One region of the Bradyrhizobium vignae genome, then DNA from elsewhere that is predicted to be linked to it. Evidence: riboswitches for the same ligand, from Rfam matches in the RefSeq annotation. Region 1 holds a riboswitch; the other holds the start of a gene.

Region 1 (12,027 bases):
TGTCAACGATCCCGGCGAGGCCGCGCAGGCCAAGCGGCGCATCGGAGCGGTGACGATCGGCCATCTGCCGCCGCCCCTCGAAAGCTCCGCCGTGCCGGAAGGGCTGCGCCGCCTCGAACGGCTCCTTGACGAATATTCGACCGCCGACGGTCTCGATCCCGCCCGTCGCCAGCGCCTGATCGCGGCGATCCGCGACGAGGCGCGAGCGGCCGGCCTCGAAGAGGATCTCGGCCTCGATGCATCGGCAGCACCGGCCGAAGCCATTCCACGGATCGATCGCTTCGTCTGCGACCTCAAGGAAAGCCAGTTCGGCGACGGCTTGCACGTGTTCGGGCGCGGCGCCTGCGGCGAGGCGGAGCGGGATGCGCTGCTTGCTGCACTGGCAGGCCGGCGCGTTGCGCCGGGGCCGTCGGGCTCACCCTATCGCGGACGTCAGGACGTCTTGCCGACCGGGCGCAATCTCTTCGCCGTCGATCCGCGCGCGGTGCCGACGCCGTCGGCGCATGCGCAAGGAATCAAGCTCGCCGAAGAGCTGCTGCGCCGCCATCTGCAGGATCACGGCGATTGGCCGAAGGGCCTCGTCGTCGATCTCTGGGGCTCGGCGACGATGCGTACCGCGGGCGAGGAGTTCGCGATGGCGCTGCATCTGGCCGGCCTTGCGCCGCGCTGGGATCACGCTTCCGGCCGCGTCACCGGTTACGACATCATCGCGCCGGCCGAGCTCGGTCGCCCCCGCATCGATGTCACGCTGCGGGTGTCGGGCCTGTTCCGCGATGTCTTCGCAGGCCTTGCGCAATTGTTCGAAGCCGCCTCCGAGGCGCTCGCGGCGCGCGACGAGGAGGGCGATGAGAACCCTTATCGCCAACGCACCTCCCGCGTGTTCGCGCCGCGTCCCGGACAATACGGCGTCGGCCTTTCCGCGATCCCGGATGCCTTCACGCCCGAGACCCGCCAAGCAGCCGGCGAAGCGTGGCTGTCGGCGTCGTCCTGGGCATTCTCGGTGGATGGTACAATGCAGCCGGATCGCGCAGGGATCGAATCGCGGCTCGCATCCGCGGACGCTTTTGTCCATATCCAGGACTTGCCCGAAACCGACCTTCTGCTCGCCGCCGACTACGCCGCGCATGAAGCAGGCGTCGCTGCGGCTGCAGCTCACCTCGGTGCAGGCGCGCCTTCGCTCTATCATCTCGATGCGACACGGCCCAGCGAGCCGCATGCGCGCACGCTGACGGAGGAAATTTCACGTGTCGTCCGGGCACGCGCGGCCAATCCGGCCTGGATCGCCGGCATGATGCGTCACGGTTTTCGTGGCGCCGCCGAGATCACCGCGACGCTGGAGCACATGGCCGCCTTCGCCCATCTCGCCGGCGCCGTGCCGCCGCATTTGTTCGATCTCTATTACGACGCGACATTCGGCAACGACGAGGTCCGCGCCTTCATGGCCCGCGAAAATCCGGCGGCCCTTGCCGCGATGGAGACGTGCTTCACCCGCCTGCATGAAGCTTCACTCTGGCGAACCCGCCGCAATTCGATCGCGGCGGCACTGCGGGAGGCCTCATGAGCGCGGCGGCAGTCAAGGGCTGGTGTCCCGGCGCGCTGCGCCCGATGCTGTCGGGCGACGGGCTCGTCGTCCGTGTGCGTCCGTTTGGCGGGCGCCTTGAAGCACCACAGATCTCCGGGCTTGCGGATCTGGCCGAGCGCTTCGGCAACGGCCTGATCGACGTCACAAGCCGGGCCAATCTGCAGATCAGGGGCGTGAAGGAGGACGGCCATCGGCCGTTGCTCGATGGTCTTGCGCGATTGGCATTGCTCGATCCCGACACCGATATCGAGGCCAGGCGCAACATCCTGGTGACGCCGTTCTGGAGCAGCGGTGACGAGACGCAGTCGCTCGCCGCGGAGCTCGAGGAGGCGCTCGCCGAATCCGGCCTCGTGCTTCCCACCAAGTTCGGCTTCGCCGTCGACGATGGCCGATCGCGCGTTCTGGCCGGCGATTCCGCCGACATCCGCATCGAGCGCGACCGCTCGGGCCGCCTCCTTGTGCGGGCCGACGGCGCAAGGCTCGGCCGCTGCGTCGAACGCGGACAGGCCGTGAGCGCGGCGCTGGCGCTCGCAAGCTGGTTCCTCATCTCCGGCGGCGCGAGGGGTGGGCGAGCGCGCATGGCAGCCCACATCGCATCCGGCGCGACGTTGCCTCAATCGCTGCGCGGCGAGACCGAGCCTGCGCCCGTGATGGCCGCAGCGCGGCCCGGGCCCTATCCGCAAGGCGCGATGGTTGGCGTCGCGTTCGGACAAATGCTGCACGCGACGCTCCGTCAGTTCTCAGGTTACGGACATGCGCTGCGCATGACTCCCTGGCGGATGGTGCTAAGCGAGGGCAATCGCGAGATGCCGAGCGGGGCGGGCCTCATCACCGAGCCGTATGATCCGGCGCTGCGCGTCATAGCCTGCAGCGGCGCGCCGCGCTGCCGGGAAGCCCATGCCGATACGCGCGCGCTCGCAGCAGCGCTCGCCCCGCGCATTGCCGCCGATGGGCGGCTCCACGTTTCCGGCTGCCGCAAGGGCTGCGCCCATTCCGGAACGGCTGCGGTCACGCTGATCGCGACGCGCGCCGGATTCGATCTCGTCCGCGATGGCTCGACGCGCGATGAGCCGGTGCTGCGCGGGCTGAGCGGCGCGGATATCGTCAGCGATCCCTCCATCCTGGTCGGAGGGAACTGATGCCGCACACCTACGAGACCGACGGCGCGGCGATCTACCGGCAATCCTTTGCCACCATTCGGGCCGAGGCCGATCTTGCGCGCTTTACGCCCGACGAGGAGCCGGTGGTGGTGCGGATGATCCACGCTGCCGGCATGGTCGGCCTCGAGGCGCATATCCGCTTCACGCCTGGCATGGCGATCGCCGCGCGCGCGGCCTTGCAGAAGGGCGCGCCGATCCTGTGCGATGCGCGCATGGTATCGGAGGGCATCACGCGTGCCAGATTGCCTGCGGCCAATGCCGTGATCTGCACGCTCGGAGACGAGTCCGTTCCTGCGCTCGCGCACTCCATGCGCAACACACGTTCGGCCGCCGCACTGGAGCTGTGGCGGCCGCATCTGGGCGGCGCGATCGTCGCGATCGGCAATGCGCCGACCGCGCTGTTTCATCTGCTCAACATGCTGGAGGATCGCGACTGCCCGCGGCCGGCAGCGATCATCGGCTGCCCCGTCGGCTTCGTCGGCGCCGCCGAATCCAAGGCCGCGCTGATGGCCGATCCGCCGGCGCCGGCACTGACGGTCGAAGGGCGCCTCGGCGGCTCTGCGATCACGGTCGCCGCCGTCAACGCGCTGGCGAGCCGGAGCGAATAGCCATGGGACGCATCATCTGCTGCGGTCTCGGCCCAGGCGATCCCGATCTGATGAGCGTGCGCGCCGATCGCACGGTGCGCGGCGCGCAGCACGTCGCCTATTTCCGCAAGAAGGGCAGGCCGGGGCAGGCGCGCCGCATCGTCGAGGGCATGCTCGCTGCCGGCGTCACCGAATATCCCATGGAATATCCGGTCACGACCGAGATCGCCTTCGACAGTCCTGACTACGTGCAAATGCTCGCCGGCTTCTACGACGAATGGGCCGAGCGCCTGGCACGGCTTTCGCGCGCGGTCGACGTCGTCGTGCTCTGCGAGGGCGATCCCTACTTCTACGGCTCCTTCATGCATCTGCACACGCGCCTGCAAGGCCGCGTCGAGATCGAGGTGATCGCCGGAATTCCCGGGATGGTCGGCTGCTGGAATGGCGTTGGACAGCCGATCGCGCTCGGCGATGACGTGACGACGGTGCTGATGGGCACGCTCGCCGAAGACGAGCTCGAGCGGCGCATGCGCGATTCCGATGCGCTCGTCGTCATGAAGACCGGCCGTAATCTCGCAAAGGTGCAACGCGCGCTTCGCTCCGCAGGCAGGCTGGATGACGCCTGGCTGGTCGAGCGCGGCACCATGCCGGGCGAGCGCGTGGTGCGGCTTGCCGAGATCGATGCTGCCGATTGCCCTTACTTCGCGATCGTGCTCGTGCACGGCAAGGGCCGGCATCTGGACGCTGCCGAATGACGGGCACGCTGACCATCGCGGGCCTCGGGCCGGGCAGCGACACGCTGGTGACGCCGGAAGTCTCCGCGGCGCTTGCCGCCGCCACCGACATTCTGGGCTATGCGCCCTATGTCGCACGCGTGCCGCCGCGGGCCGGGCTCGAGCTGCATCCATCTGACAATCGCGAGGAGCTGCAGCGTGCGAGCGAAGCGCTGCGGCTAGCTGCAGAGGGCAGACAGGTCGTGGTCGTTTCCTCCGGCGATCCCGGCGTATTCGCGATGGCCTCCGCGGTGTTCGAGGCGCTCGAGCAGACGCCGCAATGGCAGGAACTGCCGATCCGTGTGCTGCCCGGCATCACTGCGATGCTGGCGGCGGCCGCCCGCACCGGCGCGCCGCTCGGCCATGATTTTTGCGCGATCAATCTCTCCGACAATCTCAAGCCGTGGACGGTGATCGAGAAGCGTCTTCGACTCGCTGCGGAAGCCGATTTCGCCATCGCGATGTACAATCCGCGCTCGGCGAGCCGGCCGGAAGGATTTGGCCGCGCGCTTGCGGTGCTTCGGCAAGCCGGCTGCGGCGAGCGCCTGGTGATCTTCGCGCGTGCGATCAGTGCTGCCGACGAGAAGATCGAGACCGTGACGCTGAACGAGGCCCGGGCCGAAATGGCCGACATGCGCACGCTGGTGATCGTCGGCAACTCGCAGACGCGCCGCGTCGGCCGCTGGATCTATGCACCGAGGCAGGTGCGATGACCGAGCCACTGCATCACCTCGACGACGCTCTCCACCCGCAACCGCGCGGGCAGTTCTGGCCGCGAGATCATGATCACGGGCAGGCCGAGCCTGCGGGCGGCGTCGATCTTGGCGCGCGCGCCGTCGCCGCCGGAATTCCGGGCGACGATCCACGAGATGCCGCGTGTGCGCAGCAGCTCCAGCTCTCCGTCGAGGGTGAAGGGGCCGCGGGACACGATCATATCGGCCTCGAAGGGCAGGGGCGCTTCGGGCGGATCGACGAAGCGCAGCGTATAGTTGTACTGCGGCTTCGTCGCGAATGGCGCGATGTGCTGACGGCCGATGGCGAGGAATACGTTTGCCGGCACCTCGGGCAGCGCGGCGACGGCGGCGTTGACGTCGACGACCTCGATCCAATTGTCGCCGGGCGCTTTCGTCCAGGGCGCGCGTTCGAGCGCAATCAGCGGCGTGGCCGTCTCCGTGCACGCCTCGACCGCGTTCCGGCTCATCTCGGCTGCGAATGGATGCGTCGCGTCGATGACATGCGTGATGCGCTCACGACGAACGTAGTCGGCAAGGCCGCTCGCGCCGCCGAAGCCGCCGATGCGGGTCGGCAGCGGCTGGTCGGCCGGCGCGCGGGTGCGGCCGCCGTACGAATACACGGCGCCAATGCCGGCGCGCGCGATCGCCGTTGCGAGCACGCTCGCGTCGCTCGTTCCGCCCAGAATGAGGGCGCGCGTCATGGCTGATCCCTGGCTGACGATCATCGGTATCGGCGAAGATGGCCTTGCCGGGCTGTCCGAAGCAAGCCGAAAGGCGCTAGCCAGGGCAGAAACCGTGTTCGGTGGCGGGCGTCATCTTGCGCTCGCGGATGTCGGCAGCCGCGGACGCCCGTGGCCCGTGCCGTTCGACGCAAACATCGTGCTGAGCTGTCGCGGTAGGCCGACGGCCGTGCTCGCCTCAGGCGATCCGTTCTGGCATGGCGCCGGGGCAAGTCTCGCCGAGAAGCTCCATGGTGACGAGTGGATCGCGCATCCCGCGCCATCGACCTTCTCGCTTGCCGCCGCGCGGCTGGGCTGGCGGCTGGAATCCGTGATTTGCCTCGGACTTCACGCCGCGCCTTTCGAACGTCTCGTGCCGCATTTGGCGCATGGGGCGCGGATCATCTGTCTCCTGCGTGACGCCAAGGCGGCCGGCGACCTCGCGAGATGGCTGAGCGAGCGCGGATGGGGGGCTTCCGCATTCTGGATTCTCGCCGCGCTCGGCGGGCCGAATGAAAGCATCAGAGAATATCGCGCTGAAAGCCATACGCGCGCTTCGGCTGGAAACCTGATTGCGGTGGCGCTGGAGGCGGAGGGAGGGCATGGACTGTCTCGCAGCTCTGGCCTGCCGGACGATTTCTTCGCTCACGACGGGCAGATCACCAAGCGGCCGATGCGGGCCTTGGCGCTTTCGGCGCTGGCGCCGTGTCCCGGTAGGAGGCTGTGGGATGTTGGCGCGGGTTCGGGATCGATCTCGATCGAATGGGCGCTGTGCGGCGGAACGGCGATCGCGGTCGAGGCGCGGGACGATCGGGCTGCCAACATCCGCAGCAACGCGGCCGAGTTCGGACTGGAGCATCGGATCAACGTCGTCGCAGGCAAAGCGCCCGAAGCTCTCGCGGCGCTGGATCCGCCGGACGCCGTCTTCATCGGCGGTGGCCTCGATGGCGCGCTGTTCGACGCCGTCTGGGCGCGGCTCGCGCCTGGCACTCGAGTCGTCGCGCATGCCGTGACGCTGGAGACGGAAGCGCTGCTCGGCGAGCTGCATCAGCGCCATGGCGGCGAGCTGATGCGGGTCGAGATCGCCCATGCCGCTCCGCTCGGCCGCTACCGGTCGTGGAAGGCCGCGCGGCCCGTGGTGCAGTGGAGTACGAACCGATGAAGGTTGCCGGGCTCGGGTTCAGACAGGATGTCACGCTGGCTTCGCTGCGCGAAGCGCTTCTGGCGGCGGGCGGCCCCGAGGGGCTCGCGGCGGTGGCAACTGTCATCGACAAGGCCAACGCAGAGGTGCTGAAGCAGCTCGCACGTGAGTGCGGTGTGCCGATCATGGCGGTTCCGGCCGATAGGCTGGCGGGCATCGACACGCCGACGCAGTCGACGCTTGTCGCGGAAAAGTTCGGCACAGGATCGGTCGCCGAAGCTGCGGCGCTCGCTGCCGCCGGTCCTCGCGCGCGGTTGATTGGGACGCGTATGGTCTCGAAGGATCGCACCGCAACCGCGGCGATTGCCGAAGGAGACGGCGCATGACGGTGCATTTCATCGGCGCCGGGCCTGGCGCTGCCGATCTCTTGACCTTGCGCGGCCGCGACCTGATCGCGGCCTGTCCGGTCTGCCTCTATGCGGGCTCGCTGGTGCCCGCGGGCGTGCTGGCGCATTGCCCGGCCGGTGCGCGCATCGTCAACACCGCGCCGCTTTCGCTCGAGGAGATCATCGCGGAGATCGCCGCCGCGCATGCCGAGGGCAAGGACGTCGCGCGGCTGCATTCCGGCGATCTCTCGATCTGGTCGGCGATGGGCGAGCAGCTCCGCCGTCTGCGTGCGCTCGGAATTCCCTACACGCTGACACCCGGCGTGCCCTCATTCTCGGCTGCGGCGGCGGCGCTGGAGGCCGAACTGACTTTGCCGGGCCTGGCTCAGACCGTGGTGCTGACGCGCACGCCGGGCCGCGCCAGCGCGATGCCTGAAGGCGAGAAGCTCGCTGCATTCGCCGCGACCGGCGCGGTGCTCGCAATTCACCTGTCGATCCATCTGCTCGATCAGGTCGTGGCCGAGCTGACGCCTCACTACGGTGCGGACTGCCCGGTCGCGATCGTGTGGCGCGCGAGCTGGCCGGACCAGCGTATCGTCCGCGCGACACTCGGCACTCTCGATGCGGCCGTGGGCGGCGAGATGGAGCGCACCGCGCTGATCCTGGTCGGCAAGACGCTTGGCGCTGCGGATTTCGACGAGAGCCGCCTCTATGCCGCCGATTACGACCGCCGCTATCGGCCGGTCGGCGCCGAGCCGCGCTTTCCGGAGGTATCGTGATGGCGGCGGGCCTCGTCATCTCCGCACCTGCCTCCGGAGTGGGCAAGACCACGCTGACCCTGGCGCTCGCCCGCGCCTGGCGCAATCGCGGCCTGAACGTGCAGTGCTTCAAGAGCGGCCCTGACTATATCGATCCCGCGTTCCACGCCGCGGCGACGGGGCGCGCCTCCGTCAACGTCGACAGCTGGGCGATGGATCGCGTGAGCATTGCGCACCTCGTCGGCCGCGGTGCCGATGCCGACGTCGTGCTCGCCGAGGGCTCGATGGGCCTGTTCGACGGTGTCGCCGCACGTGGCGTCTCCGGCACAGGTGCGACCGCGGACATTGCGGAGATGCTGGGCTGGCCGGTGGTGCTGGTGATCGATCCCTCGGGACAGGCGCAGACGGCGGCGGCGATTGCCGCGGGCCTTCGCGACTATCGCCCCGGCGTGCGCCTTGCGGGCGTCGTGCTCAACCGCGTCGCCAGCCCGCGTCATGAAGACCTCGTGCGGCGCGCGCTGAACGAGGTCGGCATTGCCGTGTTCGGCGCGCTGCCGCGCCATGCCGAGATCAGCCTGCCGAAGCGGCATCTTGGCCTCGTGCAGGCCGAGGAGCAGGCGGAGATCGGCAAGCTGATCGACGAGGCCGCGCGCTTTATCGCCGAGCACGTCGATCTCGATGCGGTGCTGCAATCGGCAGCCAAATGGTCGCCGCATCCTGCAACGAACGGTTTGAATGTGACGCCGCCGGGCCAGCGCATTGCGCTGGCTCGGGATGCGGCATTCTCGTTCGTCTATCCGCATATGCTGGAAGCCTGGCGCGCGGCGGGCGCCGAGATAGTGCCGTTCTCGCCGCTGGCTGACGAAGCACCCGATGCAAGCGCCAACGTGTGCTGGCTGCCGGGCGGCTATCCCGAGCTTCATGCCGGCAGGATCGCGGCCAACGCGCGCTTTCGCAGCGGCCTTCGCGGCTTCGCGGAGACGCGGCCCGTGCACGGCGAATGCGGGGGCTATATGGTGCTGGGTGCAGCTTTGACCGATGCCGACGGCGTCCGCCATGAGATGGCGGGGCTGCTCGGCCTGGAGACCAGCTTTGCCAAGCGCCGCATGCATCTGGGCTATCGCCTCGCCGAACTGGCTGCGCCGATGCCGGGGCATGAGGCCGGCGCACGCCTGCGCGGCCATGAGTTCCACTATTCGACCATCCTTGCCCAACCCGATACGCCGCTGGCCGTGGTGCACGATGCAACCGGCACCGTCATTGCCGAGACCGGCTCGCGCCGTGGCCATGCCACCGGCACGTTCTTTCATCTGATCGCGGAGGACCGGTGAGCGGTTTTGTCTCCTTCGTCTCCGCCGGTCCCGGCGATCCCGAGCTCCTCACCGTGAAGGGCGCCGCGCGGCTGCGCGAGGCGGACGTCGTGCTCTATGACGACCTTGCGTCCGGCGCGATCCTCGACCTCGCGCGGCCCGGGGCCAATCTTGTCGCGGTGGGAAAGCGGGCCGGGCGTCCTTCGACCAAGCAGCACCATGTCAACCGTCTCCTGGTCGACTATGCCGCAACCGGCGTGCGCGTGGTGCGGCTGAAGTCGGGCGATGCCGGCATTTTCGGCCGGCTCGAGGAAGAGATCGAAACGCTGCGCGAGGCCGGCATCGGCTACGAGATCGTTCCCGGAGTCACCTCAGCTTGCGTCGCCGCGGCGCGAGCAGGAATTCCGCTGACCCGACGGCACACCTCGCGACGGGTGCAGTTCGTGACCGGGGCCGATGTCACCGGGGAATTGCCACCAAACCTGAATTGGGCGGCGCTGGCCGACCCCGAGGCGACGACTGTGGTCTATATGGGCAGGCGCACCTTTCCGGCGCTTGCCGCAAAATTGATCGCGCATGGCCTCGCGCCAAGCACCCCGGCGCTGTTCGCCGAATCTCTCGGGAGATCGGACGAACGGCTGGTCCGCACCACCATTGTCGAGCTCGCCGAGCAGCTTGCGCGCGGTGGGGCGGCTTCCACCGCCGCCGTGATTCTGTTCGGCGCGCTGGCCGGGGAATATCCGTCATGACGGCTCCCGCAGCCAGTCGCCCCTTGACGCCTGCGATACGAAAGGGGCACACAAGAGAGGCATGGTGCTCAACGCGGCGCAAAGCGCCGGAGCATAAACGGGAATGGGGGTGGGCGGACCCAATTGCGGCGCCCAAAACCCCAGCCGCCCCCGCGACTGTAAGCGGTGAGGGGCTCCGATCAGCCACTGGGCCGCAAGGTCCGGGAAGGCCGGAGAATCCCAGTGAACCGCGAGCCAGGAGACCGGCCCTGCAAATTTCGAGGCCAAGGCCGTCGGGTGTGACGGCAGGAAGGAATTGAACCATGCATATCGAACCCGGGATCGTGACGGGCGCCAAGCTCGTGTTGAGTTACGCAACCGGCATCGCCGCAGGCGGCGTTGCCTTCAAGCTCGCGGCCGAAACCGTGCGCGAGCAGGGCGTTGGCTCGTTCGCGGCGCGCACCTTGGCCACCACGGGCCTTGTCTTCACCTTCTTCCAAATCCTGCCGCACTTCCCGGTCGGCGTGTCCGAGGTGCACTTCATCCTCGGCTCGACCCTATTCCTGCTGTTTGGTGCTGCGCCCGCAGCCTTTGGCCTCGCGTTCGGCCTCTTGCTCCAGGGCGTGTTGTTCGTGCCGACCGACCTGCCGCAATATGGCATGAACGTCACCACGCTCCTGGTGCCGCTGTTTGCGATCCAGGCGCTCGCGACGCGGATCATTCCGCGCAATACCGCCTACGTCGATCTGCAATACCGCCAAGCGCTGGCGCTCTCGACCGCCTATCAGTCCGGCATCGTCGCGTGGGTGGCGTTCTGGGCGCTTTACGGCTCCGGCTTCGGCGCGACCAACCTCGCCAACATCGCGGCGTTTGCCGGATCCTATGCGCTGGTCGTCGTGATCGAGCCGCTCGCCGATCTCGCCGTGCTGGCGCTGGCGAAATCGCTGCGTGGCGTCACTGCGCCCGGCCTCGTCACGCCGCGCCTGCACAACGCGGCCTGAGAGACAAGCGAATGGGCGGCCGCAGCGGCCGCCCGTCGCGCTCGCGATGCTCACGCTCTCTCTGATAGGTATCGGTTGCGGCGATCCCGAGCAGCTCACGCGCGCCGCGATTCAAGCCATCAATGAGGCCGATCTCGTCCTGATCCCGCGCAAGGGGACTGCGAAGTCCGATCTTGCGGATCTCAGACGGACGATCTGCGCCGAGGTGCTCGCCAGCGACAAGGCAGTCATCGCCGAATTCGATCTTCCCGTGCGCGATGGCGGTGAAGCTGATTACCGCAAGGGCGTCGACGATTGGCATGATGCGGTGGCCGCGACCTGGTCGCAGACCATCGCGAGGCATCGCCAAGGTGACGGCAAGGTCGCGTTGCTGATCTGGGGCGATCCATCGCTCTACGACTCTTCGCTACGCATTGCGCGCCGGCTCGATCCACTACCGAATATCGAAGTCGTACCCGGCATCACCTCGATCCAGGCGCTGTGCGCCGCGCATGCGCTACCACTCAACGATATCGGCGAGCCGTTCCTGGTGACGACGGGTCGGCGTTTGCGCGACGGCGGCTGGCCGCAAGGCGTCGATACCGTGGTGGTGATGCTCGACGGCGGCACGGCGTTTCAGTCGCTCGATCCGGCCGGGCTCCACATTTGGTGGGGGGCCTATCTCGGCATGCCCGATCAGATCATCATGTCCGGCGTGCTGGCCGAGGTCGGCCCGCGCATCGTCGCGTCGCGGCAAGAGGCGCGTGAGCGGCACGGCTGGATCATGGACAGTTACATTCTCAAGCGAAGGCGTTGAGGCAGCATGCTTCCCGAATGGGTTTACCGGAACTGCCCCGAGATCTCCGCAGTCCATCGCGAGGCGGCCGCTACGCGGCAGGCGCAACTGACGAAGCCGACCGGCGCGCTCGGCCGGCTCGAGCAGCTCGCGATCGAGCTTGCGGGCTTGCAAGCGACTGAGCGGCCGCGTGCGGCGCGCGTGCCGATCATCATCTTCGCGGGCGATCACGGCATCGTCGCGCAAGGCGTGTCGGCCTATCCGCAAGCCGTGACCATCGCGATGATGGCGAATTTTGCGGCAGGCGGCGCCGCGATCTCGGTGCTGGCACGTAACCTGGGTTCGAGCCTGGAGGTGATCGACGCGGGCACGC
Region 2 (12,027 bases), 1.5 Mb from region 1:
GTCCCATCGACGTTCGCAAGATAGGGTCCGCCATGCACGCCTAGGCCGCCAGTTTTCCCGAGAGCAGCCGCCATCGACCAGCGTCTTGTGTGGGCAACCTCAACACTTCGGCTAAGCTGCTTTACGCCAGCTCAAATTTGAGCGCGCTACTTTTTCGCGTCGAACGGCGCGACAAACGCGGCGCAGCGAAGGGCCCCGATTCGGTGCTTAAGCGATCTTCCGAGCCGCAAAAACGCCGCCAGCCAACATTGTGCCTCCAGGAGCACCGCAATGATCATCGATCTTTTGCTTCGAGAGCATCGCAACATTGATCTGCTTCTGGTCGCTCTTGAACGCGAAGTGGAGATTTTTGAGAAAGGGATCCGTCCTGATTATGAAGTCATTCGCGCGATTATCGGCTATTTCGAGGTTTATCCTGAGGTGTACCATCATCCACAGGAAGATTTGATTTATTCCAAACTAAAGGCTCGCGATCCGGATGCAGCTGCAATCATCGGCGATCTCGCGCTCGAACACCAGGAAGTCATCGACCGTTTGCACCACTTCGCGCGGGCTATTGACGCCATCCTCGCGGATCGGGAACTTTTTCGGCAGGACGTCGGCAATATCATACGGGACTTTATAGTACGCGAGCGGCACCACATGATGTGGGAAGAACGAGATTTCTTTCCGACAGCTCTGAAGGCGCTCTCAGCTCAGGATTGGACCGAAATCGCTTCCGGCCTCACCGATCATGGAGATCCGCTGTTCAGCGAGACAGCGGCAGCGACTTCCGATGCGCTAAGAGCGCATGTTCTGCAATTGGAGCAAGAAGCCGAGGCCGAACGGAGCTCGGTCGCGTTTGCATCCGACAAGGCCGCCCCCCCGTGACACGGCGCCGAGACGAACGGGCTGTATTGATCGCTGCCGTTTCACAGCCGGACAGGGGGCCTCATGTTCACCCCGTCGAAATGAAAATGGGGGGCTCGCGCGCGCGTAGGCTGCCCTACCGCCAAAATGGCTTCTGCGCAATATAATCGCTTGCTCGACCACCGGTGCAAACGGCGCATCCGAGCCTTCCTGAGCTCTCGTGACGGTTCATGCATTGGCTACGCTTGCGAGATCCTTAAAGCCGGGCTTCTCCTATCATCGCGCGATCGAACATAAGGTTTCCAGGCAGGAAAGCGCGCCGAGTTTGCGGGTGGTGCCCTGCGGTGGCCGCCGGGGATCACCGTCGCTCGCTGATGTCGTAGTCGTTCCCGACGTGCTCATGAGCGACAAACGTTGGTGTAGATTCATAAACCTCGGACTATATCGTGGCATACCACGGCATAATCGAGCTAGGCTGAGCTTCTGTTTCAACTCGGCTCCGATGCGTCAGCGTCGCTCCTTCTCCAGACTTTCGCCCGGCCCGCCTAAGCGGGACCGGGCATTTTTTCTGTTCCCAAGGCTACCTCGATTACCGAGCGCGCAAATGACCACAAGCGGATTCGCCTCGTCGAGAAGAGACCCAAGCCTGGATCAACGGCCTGGCGGATCGAATGATGCGCGCAGTTCGCGGGCCGCAGCGACCATGTTCGCTAGCGCCGGCCGAACCTCCTCCCATTTGCGTGTCTTCAGGCCGCAGTCCGGATTGATCCAGAGCTGCGAGTCGTGCAGTCGCGTCCGAGCCAACGCCATCAGCTCCTTCATTTCGCCCATCTCGGGAACGCGTGGAGAGTGGATGTCGTACACGCCCGGCCCGATCTGCTTTGGATATTCGTAGTTCCTAAACGCGTCGAGTAGTTCCATTTTCGAGCGCGACGTCTCGATCGAGATGACATCCGCGTCCATTGCAGCGATCGCACCGATAATGTCGTTGAACTCCGAGTAGCACATATGGGTATGAATTTGCGTCTGATCAGCGACTCCCGATGAGCAGATGCGGAAGCAATCCACGGCCCAGTCGAGATAAGCCGTCCACTCCGATCGGCGCAACGGCAATCCTTCGCGAAGCGCCGCTTCGTCGATCTGGATCATGGTCGCTCCAGCATTCTCGAGATCGCGGACTTCGTCGCGAATCGCGAGCGCGATCTGGCGGCAGACCTCGCTTCTGGGAATATCATCGCGAACAAAAGACCAGTTCAAGATCGTCACGGGTCCGGTCAACATCGCCTTCATCGGCTTCCTCGTGAGCGATTGCGCGTAGCACCACCAGCCTACGGTGATAGGCTTCGACCGCACTACGTCGCCAAACAGGATCGGTGGCCTGACGCAGCGCGATCCGTAGGACTGCACCCATCCGTTCCTGGTAAATGCGAAGCCGGCGAGGTGCTCGCCGAAGTACTGCACCATGTCATTGCGCTCGAACTCGCCGTGCACCAGGACGTCAAGACCGATGTCCTCCTGCCAATGTACAGCGCGCGCAGTCTCCTCCTTGAGGAACCTGTCGTATTGCTCGTCGCTCATCGCGCCTCGCGCATGCGCCGCACGGGCATTCCGGACCTCTGTGGTTTGCGGAAACGATCCGATCGTCGTGGTAGGAAAAGGCGGTAGTCCGAAACGATTGCTTTGGATCTCGGCACGACGGGCAAATGGGCTCGCGCGGCGACGCATGGTCTGATCGATCGCTTTCATCCGCACAGCGACATTGGCATCACGGATTTTGGGCGAAGTCTGGCGGACAGTCGCGGCACATTCCGACTCGGCAAGAGCTGGCGCGACATTCTGGTCGCCTGCGAGTGCCCGCGCCAGGATCGCAAGCTCTCGCATCTTCTGGACCGCGAAAGCAAGCCAGCTCTTGACGTCAGAAGCGAGCCCCGTCTCGAGGCCAACATCGACCGGAACATGAAGCAGAGAGCAGGATGGGGCGATCTGTACACGATCTTTGCCGAGCTTCGCAATCACGGGTTCGAGCCGTTGGCGCAGCGAGGACAAATTCGACCGCCATACATTCCGGCCGTCGACGACACCGAGCGACATGACGAGATCACTTCGGCCGCCAGCGATGATCTGGTCCAACAACTGTGGCGCTCGAACCAGATCGAGATGCAGTCCGGCAACTGGCAAGCTCAAGGCGGTGTGCAGATTGTCGCCGAGGTCGCCGAAATAGCTGGCAACCATGATCTTGATGGCCGGCCCCTCCTTTGCGAGCCGGTCATAGGCATGCCGCAAAGATTTTCGCGTCCCCTCATCCAGATCAAGAACCAGGCAGGGCTCGTCGAACTGAACCCAATTAGCCCCACGTTGGGCCAATTCCTGCAGAACCTCGATATAGACTGGTATCAGCTTATCTAATAGCGAGAGTGGCTGGAACGCAGGATCGGGACTCTTGCCGAGCTTTAGGAATGTAACCGGCCCGATCAGGACAGGGCGGGTCTGAAAGCCGAGAGCCTTGGCTTCCTCATACTCCTCGATCGGCTTGCGAGAGCATAGCCTGAAAGTCTGTCTCGTGTGAAACTCGGGAACCATGTAGTGGTAGTTGGTGTCGAACCACTTGGTCATCTCCTGCGCGGGTGCGCCAACTCCGCACGGTTGATCACCGCAAGTCGCATCCTGGTCGTCGACTTGTGAACCACGGGCCATGGCGAAGTACGTCTTGAGCGAAACGAGTTCGGATTTCGAAGCGTAGATCTCCGGGATGGCGCCAACCATGACACTTGTGTCGAGCACCTGGTCATAGAGGGAGAAATCGTTCGATGGAATGACCGTGACGCCGATAGATTTCTGACGAGCCCAGTTCGCGGCACGCAGGCCAGCTGCGTCCTCGAGCAACTGCTGTTCGCTGCTTTTTCCGGCCCAGTAGCTTTCTAGAGCGAGTTTGAGCTCGCGCCTTGGACCGATGCGTGGCGTTCCGAGCGTGGCAACCGGAAGGGAGAGAAGAGACATAGCGTTAACCCCATGTTGGGGGCAAAGGCCATGGCGGACGCAGGCAGGGGAAGTCGCACGGTGCGACGGCTGCTTGGCGCACCACCGGGACACCCCGCCCGTGGACGAATATATTGTCGGGGCAGGTCTCCTGGCTCACGGGTCATTGCTGCTGTCCGGCCTTCCCGAAGCCGCGCAGGCTTCAGTGACATCGTTGGACAGCGGCTCGCCGCTCACAGTTGCGGGGGCAGCGCCGGCATCTTCACCGGCTTCCCTCTTAGCTCCGGATCAAGTGGGACCGGAGAACCTCGACGACTTGGGATATCGGCAAGACAAGTCTTCCGTCAACCTCTCAGATTATGTCTCAAGCTGGTGCTGCGACATCCGCTACGCGAAGGGCCGCGCATCCTTATCGTTGCCTCGATGGAGAAAGGCTCTCCAGTCAGCCATATTGTAATAACCGTCACAGCTGCCCCGGGCCCGCACGCCAGATGGTGGAAGGGACAAATGCGGCTTGCGCCGGCAGGCACCGCTGCCTGGAGCAGAACGCATTTGATGCCCCGGCTTCCCGCCGGTCTTCGAGCGCGTCCGCCATCCAGCCGCCCTATCGACCAGCTCGATCCGTGCTGAATAAGCCTAAGACACCTGGCAAAGCCAGCAACATACCTGACCAGCACGTTGATTTGCAGTACCAGCCAAACGCCAAATGCTCGGCGATCAAGATCGGCTTCGTCGTCGTTGGCCTTCTACCGCAAAGCGGACCGAACGGGAGGCTGCTCTCGAGCCGCACGTCGCGAAAGAAGCGGCAAACGCCGCTCTGGCCTCTTGGCCGCGAGCGCCCAGAGGATGGCAGAGATCGAAAGCCACATTCCGGCAACGAACGAAACGGTTCTATGGCGGCAAGCGTGCTCCCAATTGTCATCAGGAACTTGGTCGAGGCGTTCAGCTGCGCCGTCGAATATTCGGTGCGTGCAAGGACGCATAAGCCGCGTTGCGTAGCGTTGAAGGTAAACATCGAGACGTGCGCAAGTCGGAAAGCCGACAAAGAGGACAAAAAAGCGGTGCAAATTGCCGTCTATTACCTGGCACGAGGAATGCAAGTCTTCGGATATGCCCAGTCCTCCTGCTGGGCATATCCAGCACAGCAACTTGAAGCTGTCGCCGGGAGCGAAGTTAGCGGCGCGTGACATAGAGGGGAGCGCCCGCTCGCACGGGACACCATCGGTCTCCTCGTTGCGTCGCCGCTAACTTCTTGCGCTCGCGAATAGCAGGTTGAAGCTTGCCCGCTTGGAATGACGTGTGGATGAAACCAAATAGGCCGGCGGTTATGAGGAAAGTGTCTGGAAGACGCGCGCTATTGTTTTGTCTCGGCCGATCGTTGATCTGTATGGCCGCGCTGGCTGCGACAAGCAACAGTGTTCGCGCCATCGAGAGCCCCCATATCGAAAGATTCAAGTCAACGTGGCGAGCGCAAGACGGTGAGACAATAGAACAACTTATCTCCAACGTTTCGAAGGTGGCACTTTTTGTCCCTCGAATGTGGGGCGTCATTGAACTTGACCAAAACGACTATGTTTTCGTTATGTGGACCAGGCACCCGGATGATACATTAGACGAACAGAACGTTATCGCCTGGAGAATCGCGCTCGACGGCACGTTTCAACTTGCGTCGACCTATGCAAAGCCGATGGAGTTGGGTTGGCACGCCCTGGCGCTCTCGTTGATCGCTACTGAAGTCAAGGAGGATGAAAGGAACGCAAATCTTCGCTTTCTGCATGATCCGAGCAACTTCAACTTCGTGACGACCACGCAAGGCCGGCTCGGCGATCTTCTGCGGCAGGGCCGCTGCACTATTGTTGAGCCTGTTGGAGTGGACTACTTGCCGAAGCAGAAGGACAAGCCGAACGAGAAAGGCGATCTGTGGCGCGTTTTGCTTTTGGTGAACTGTAATATTCCAGGACCCCTTGCTTTTACACACAACGGGGTCATCACTTTCGAGAAGAGCGAAGGTCAAGATTGGGAGCCGCAATCCTCCTTTGCCAAGCGTATCGCGGCCTTTCCTCCTGGCTCCTGGTTCGCTCGCATTGAGCCAAAGGAACGGGAAGAGTAAGAGAGGAGCAAAAGCCCTGTAAAATGGTCACAGAGCAAGATCGCGCCGCTGCTCCTTCTGCCGCCGAACGCTTCAGAACAACTGCAAGACATATCAACGCTAAAGCGTCGGTGCTTACGCATTCGCAACAGTCGCGAGCCTTTCCCGCAGCCTTCAGCTCGTCAGGAAACACTCGGACGGCACGATGACTCGAGTCTTTCTGCGAGGAGTAGGGTCGGCCGCAGCGGCGCGTGCCAGCTGGCGATTTGCCCTCCGACCCAGTGAGAGGACACCAATCTGCGGGCGAACCAGCTCTTTCATGCTACTCTTCAAGAGACTGGACCTGGAGATGCCTCGGGCCCAAACCCGATCCGGCGTGCACGCCGGGCATCGCGCGACTGACTGGTGAGCGTGCCGCCGCAGAGGCTGCGCGGGCGGCACGATCGTGTGCCGCGACGAAACCTAACAAGAGTGAAATGGGGCATTGTTAGCGGGCCGGCACACCCCCTGGACACCGGCCTTTTTCCGAGTGCCCCGGCGAGGAGCCCCGGAGCCGTTCGCGAGGCATCGAGCGCCGGCTGAGTCGGCGCTAAATTTCCTCGCGCGCATTCGTCTGCGCGTCATAGATCCGGATTTGAACCATGGGAAAACGCTTCTTCAGTTCTGCTCCGCCTGCCCTGGCGCCGTCTCTGGTCGCGAATTCGGCTCTGAGTCGGCCATCCACTTCAAGCGCGTAAGAAGAGACCGGCAATTCCCGGGGGGCAGCAACCATTTCATTCCCATTATGTAGTGAGATCGTTGAGAATAATTTGTAGCTTGAGTCGGCCAAACTGCACCAGAGCGACCTACCCGAGTGCCGCGATGGGGCAACCATGTTGTGGATTGACGCGTCGCACCGAATGGCATGCGGGCGGCTTATCCCCGCCCGGTGCGTATACGACGAACCCACTGAGGCTGCCGTTCCCCTGACGCAAACGCACGCCCTCACCCTGGGCTTGCTGGGTAGACCCAGTTGGCACAAAGGATAGCCAGGTTGCTCCTCGACGCGTGGCTTCCACTCGACGCTCAAGATTCGCAGGCGACTTTTGTTCTTCAAGTGCGTGAGAAACAGCGTTCGAGGTTCGGCTTTCTCCCGCATACCGAGCCCGCGGCTGCGCGATGGGGATCTTCTCTCCTCAGGTCGAGAGGGTGCAGTGCGCGCCCAGACAGAGAGAGAGAGAGAGAGAGAGAGAGAGAGAGACCGGCGAGGCTCGACGGATACCGCGACACGTACGCCGGAAGAAATCTCTTGAACCTCACGCAGCGTCAGGTCGTAGCTTGGAAACTACGGCCACGCCTTCATAGAGTAAACGTCGAAAGATGCCGATCGAATAACGGGCATAGTGCGTTTAAGCAGTCGAATGGCGGCGCCGGGTCGTGCGTGAACATGGATCAAGAGCGAAAGGTTATTGTCGGGATGAAACAGCGCATAATGGTGGTCGCATTGCTCGCTGTCATCGCATCTCCGGTGTGCGCGGCGAAGCTCAGGGGCCCTGCGCGCATCCTCGACGGCAATACCATCGAGATTGAGCAGACCAAGATTCGGCTCTCAGGCATCGAAGCTCCTGAGACTGATCAGATTTGCCTCGACGCCCACGGCCGGAAATGGACTTGCGGGGTAGCTGCTCGCGACGAGCTTATCAAGCATTCGAACGGACGAACGTGGGATTGTCATACCAAGGGAGTCGATGAGTACTGGCGGTCACGCGGCAGTTGCTTCATCGACGGCGAGGACGTGAACGCCTGGATGGTACGCTCGGGCTGGGCACTCTCGTCGGGTCCTTACGTCATCTATGAGGTTGTGGCGAGCAAAACCTGTGCAGGGCTATGGTCGGGGGCGTTCGTCGCGCCCTGGGACTGGCGTCGCCGCAATAAGGGGACGATCATCATCGGCGCGAGCTCGGTTCCGGTCGACGCTCAGGAGCTCCTGCTCGGATCCGCCCTGCTATCGGACCCGCCCTCGTCCGAGTGTGTGATAAAAGGCACCGTGGGCCGCAATGGCGAGCGGATTTATCACCTGCCCGGGCAACTCAGTTACGAAAAACTCGACATGACGAAGCCCGGTGAACGCTGGCTCTGCAGCGAAGCGGAAGCCGAAGCCAACGGGTGGCGTAAAGCCGCGCGATGAGGTGAGATACATGCAAGCAGGCCATTCTCCGAATATGCCCTATCTGACCAAGTTCGCGTCTTCGCGCCGCTCGCTGTTGCTGTTCGCTGTTTCGGCGGCTTGCCTGCGGCTTGGCAACAACATTGTCGATGCTAAGGAAGCAGAAGCGCCCCCCAAGCCAGATAACCTACTCTCCCCGGATGCTGCCCTGAAGAGGCTGATGGAAGGCAACGATCGCTATGTCCAGGGCGCATCACGACGCGACGATTTCCAGCGCGAGCGCCGAGTCTTAGTGGATGGCCAAAATCCATATGCCGCGATCCTGAGCTGCGCCGATTCTCGCGTGGCGCCTGAACTTGTCTTCGGTAGCGGACTTGGTGATCTGTTTGTCTGCCGCCTCGCCGGCAACTTCGCCAACGATGACACGCTCGCCAGCATGGAATATGCGGTAGCCGTGCTGAACACGCCGCTGATCCTGGTACTTGGTCACGATCATTGCGGTGCGATAGGCGCCACGATTAAGTCGCTCCAGGACGATAAGCCGCCGCCGGGACACATTTCATCCCTCGTCGCTGCGCTTGCGCCTGCGGTAAAAGTAACCCGCCAGCAACGCGGTGACACGTTCGCTGAAGCAACCCGACAAAATGTAATCGATAATGTCAACAAACTCAAATCGACGGGGCCGATTTTGAACGCGGCAGTTGAGCAGAACAGACTGAAGGTCGTCGGGGGCCTTTATCGGCTCGACACCGGCAGGGTCGATTTGCTGAGCTGACGCTGGCCCCTTCACGCGGCCAGCTACTCGTTTGCCGCCTGATACAGGGCTTCGGTCGAGTTCCGCGCAATTCGCTCGTGCATCACCTGCATCAAATGCACGGAGTACAATTCGCTCCACAATTGTAATAGCTTCGGGAATACCTTTGGTATGCGCGGCCTCTTAATTCTCCTCGTATTCTACGTGCTCATGTTCGCAACGCGAGGCCAGCACCAAGAAAAACTGATACCGGGGGCGACACTATTCACGCCTGCACGTTGATGGCTAGGCCAACAGAGGTGGTGCAAGCAGCAAATCGCGGTGCGCGGCATGCAGGGTCTGAGCTCTCGGCCTAACGGAACACGCGACGTTCCGGCAGTCTCTCAGCCGCGATCCGGCAAACCACCTATGCTCCTGCCATGATCACCACGCTCATCCAGGGCCGAAGATCACATAGAGCAGGATGACGAGCACCACGGCTGCCCACCCGACGGATGTATAGAAAACTACTACTTGCGTCGGCAGCGCACGGTCCGTCCTGCATCAGCCCCTGTTGAGGACGATACTGACACACCCGGCGATGGAGCCCACCAGGTCGTACTGCGCTTAGCAGCCTGGGGATGCGCGAGAGTTCAGTCGCTCTACGGGATTGCTGTCGGCCCAAACCGAAAACCTTGCTAGCGCTTGCTGGTAGGCGACGGCAACCTCAGGTCTGACGGGATCATGCCGGAGAAGAGGAGCGGCGACATGGACGAGTACGTCGCGCGCAACGTAGATCGGGTACCGGCGTCCTGTACGGCACTGGTCTCAGCAGCAAGGACCGGACGACATGTGCCGCTATTGCTGTGCGAGCTGGACAAGCTAAGCTAGGATCCGAAGCATCTAAGGTCGCTGAAGATAGAGGCATCAGCGGCCGCAAAGGGTGAATCACGCGAGACTCTGCGCGAATCGCTTGGCCTTTGGTACAGGCGGATCAGTTGCTGCGAACCTCGAAAATCTCAAAGTCTCCTGGAAGATTTTTGCCTTCGCTTGCATGAACGGCGGCACTCTTGCAGCATCTAGAAAAGCGACTTGATCGCGAAACGGCAGCGCCTGACGCGGCCGTCACGTTTGTTGAACACCTTCCCTCTGACGTCCGCTTCCAACCAACACACCCACAGTCGTGAACAACGGTACATTGCGCTGTTGGTAATGTCGGGAGATCGGAGCGGGCTGAACCTCCACTGGCAAGCCGAGCCCGACTGGTCCGCGGTCGAGCTCCGATTCAGTGTTCTCCTCCGCCCTGTCCGGTTGGTGACGTCTTGTGCCAGGAACCAGACACGGCAGGCGCGAGCATCCTGCTGGCGTGCGCACTTTGAACGTGATCTCGCTCGATTAAAGACCCAGATGGCAAACCATGTTTGATGGCACGTCGATTGCTGGGCAGACGGAAAAGAGCCGCAGGCTTGGAGCGCCTCGCGTTCGCCAAGTCGGGAATTCGCAACGTGGCTCGAGCCGGGCGGGCTCCATTGGTGACAAATCGTCCGTTGGAGACGACATGACAAAACGAGCGGTGCCGTCAACCGTCGGAGACATAGTGCAGCAGAGGCGGATCGATCTCGCCGCCGCATATCGGCTGCTTTGCCGCTTGAGCCTCAAAGACAGCATTGACAGCCATACTCTGTCAGCCTTTCCGGCCCTCAAGACGTTTTCTTGCAGCCAATACGTTGGGGCGCTAACCGCCTGCAATCGCGTCACAGTACAATACAACTGCGGCAGTTTCGACGATCCCTTCCGACTAGTTATCAATCCGGCCGGCTTCGCCATGCGCGCGCAATCCAAATCAATGAGGCGCGGCGTGGGTCGGCTCAAGACACCGAGGACAGCTTATGAACGCTCCACCAGAGAAGATCACTGCAGAAACCGACACTACGGCTGCGACCTGGGATAATCTGTCGCCGCTACTGGTCGATATCCGCGCGCGTCGAAACGAGTTCGCCCCCGCGCAGAAGATTCCCGATGAGATTATCGAGGGTTTCAAGCGCGTTGGCGTCTATCGGGCCTTGGCCGCCAGGCGGTTCGGCGGCGACGAGCGAACGCCGGCCGATTTTTGTCGCCTGATCGAGCGCATTTCCGAAGCCGACGGCTCGGCCGGTTGGGTCGCCAGCTTCGGCGATGGGGCTCGCTACCTCGCTGCCCTTCCGGACGAAACGCTTCGCAAGGTATACGCGAATGGACCTGACGTGGTGTTGGCAGGTGCGCTTTTCCCGCTCCAGCTCGCCAGGCGAAGCACCGACGGGTTTGTCGTGAGCGGCGTGTGGCCATTCGCCAGCGGCTCACCGGGCGCGGATCTGATAGGCGTTGGCATCACTGTGGAAGACGATGAGACCGGTGGCCTTCCGCGGGTAGCCGTAATGCCGGCTGAAAAGGTGACAATCCGCCCCAATTGGGACGTCATTGGCCTGCAAGGCACCGGCAGCCACGACGTCGTTGTCAACGAGGTCATTGTGCCGGAGGAATGGACCTTGATCCGCGGCGGGCCGCCGACACTCGACGGTCCGCTCTATCGTTATCCGTCCGTGGCTTTCGCTGCACAGGTGCATGCGATTGTCGGCATCGGTATTGCGCGCTCCGCGCTAGACGAGGTAATCGCCATGGCCGGAAGCCGCGCCTCAATCACTGGAGCGCCTGTGATGGCAGAGCGCGGCTATGTCCAACTGGAAATGGCCAAAACCGAAGCCTTGCTGCGTTCGGCCCGTTCCTTCTTCTATGAGGCCACCGAGGAGCTGTGGAAGGAAGCGCTGAAAGGTGCGGTAAACCCGAGCACGGCGGCGCTGATGCGACTCGCCGCGACGAACGCTGCGCGGCAGAGCGCTGAGGTCTGTAGGATTGCGAGCGGTCTTGCCGGAAGTGCGTCGCTCAATACCACCAGCAATCTGGCGCGCGCCATGTGCGACAGCTTTGTGGTCGCCCAGCACGCAGCTTTAAACGAGGGAACGCTTCAAAGCGCCGGCCGACTCCTGCTCGGAAGTGAAGCACAGCCGGGATTTCCATGAAGTGGTTGTCCACGCTCCGCACGCCCCTCAGCAACGGATTGCCGGACCTGCGATATGATGTTCTCTTCAGCTACAGGACCTAGTGGCGTGCCGGCCTTGTTTAAACGACAGGAGAAATGAGCATCTGCTTTCGGGTGAACAGATTTGTGATGACTGTCGTCATGTGCTCTCCGGTACA

The links. A riboswitch is a leader RNA that binds a small molecule or an ion and turns the genes downstream of it on or off. The one in region 1 is predicted to bind cobalamin.
Region 2: another riboswitch for cobalamin. It lies ahead of metE (5-methyltetrahydropteroyltriglutamate--homocysteine S-methyltransferase); the one in region 1 lies ahead of BRAD3257_RS24550 (energy-coupling factor ABC transporter permease).

The regions. Positions count from the first base shown of each region.
Region 1 covers NZ_LS398110.1:5,024,298-5,036,324, reverse strand. The annotation lists gene cobN (cobaltochelatase subunit CobN) at 1-1,561, shown strand, start outside; gene cobG (precorrin-3B synthase) at 1,558-2,721, shown strand; gene BRAD3257_RS24595 (precorrin-8X methylmutase) at 2,721-3,350, shown strand; gene BRAD3257_RS24590 (precorrin-2 C(20)-methyltransferase) at 3,353-4,084, shown strand; gene cobJ (precorrin-3B C(17)-methyltransferase) at 4,081-4,815, shown strand; gene BRAD3257_RS24580 (cobalt-precorrin-6A reductase) at 4,791-5,537, opposite strand; gene cbiE (precorrin-6y C5,15-methyltransferase (decarboxylating) subunit CbiE) at 5,536-6,717, shown strand; gene BRAD3257_RS24570 (cobalamin biosynthesis protein) at 6,714-7,082, shown strand; gene cobM (precorrin-4 C(11)-methyltransferase) at 7,079-7,861, shown strand; gene BRAD3257_RS24560 (cobyrinic acid a,c-diamide synthase CobB) at 7,861-9,171, shown strand; gene cobA (uroporphyrinogen-III C-methyltransferase) at 9,168-9,899, shown strand; cobalamin riboswitch at 9,945-10,164, shown strand; gene BRAD3257_RS24550 (energy-coupling factor ABC transporter permease) at 10,202-10,879, shown strand; gene cobF (precorrin-6A synthase (deacetylating)) at 10,926-11,675, shown strand; gene cobT (nicotinate-nucleotide--dimethylbenzimidazole phosphoribosyltransferase) at 11,682-12,027, shown strand, end outside.
Region 2 covers NZ_LS398110.1:6,550,077-6,562,103, forward strand. The annotation lists gene BRAD3257_RS31770 (hemerythrin domain-containing protein) at 271-870, shown strand; gene metE (5-methyltetrahydropteroyltriglutamate--homocysteine S-methyltransferase) at 1,501-3,846, opposite strand; cobalamin riboswitch at 3,950-4,151, opposite strand; gene BRAD3257_RS39435 (hypothetical protein) at 4,449-5,012, shown strand; gene BRAD3257_RS31785 (nodulate formation efficiency C protein) at 5,213-5,935, shown strand; gene BRAD3257_RS31790 (hypothetical protein) at 6,504-6,686, opposite strand; gene BRAD3257_RS31795 (thermonuclease family protein) at 7,341-8,081, shown strand; gene BRAD3257_RS31800 (carbonic anhydrase) at 8,092-8,835, shown strand; gene BRAD3257_RS31810 (acyl-CoA dehydrogenase family protein) at 10,683-11,849, shown strand.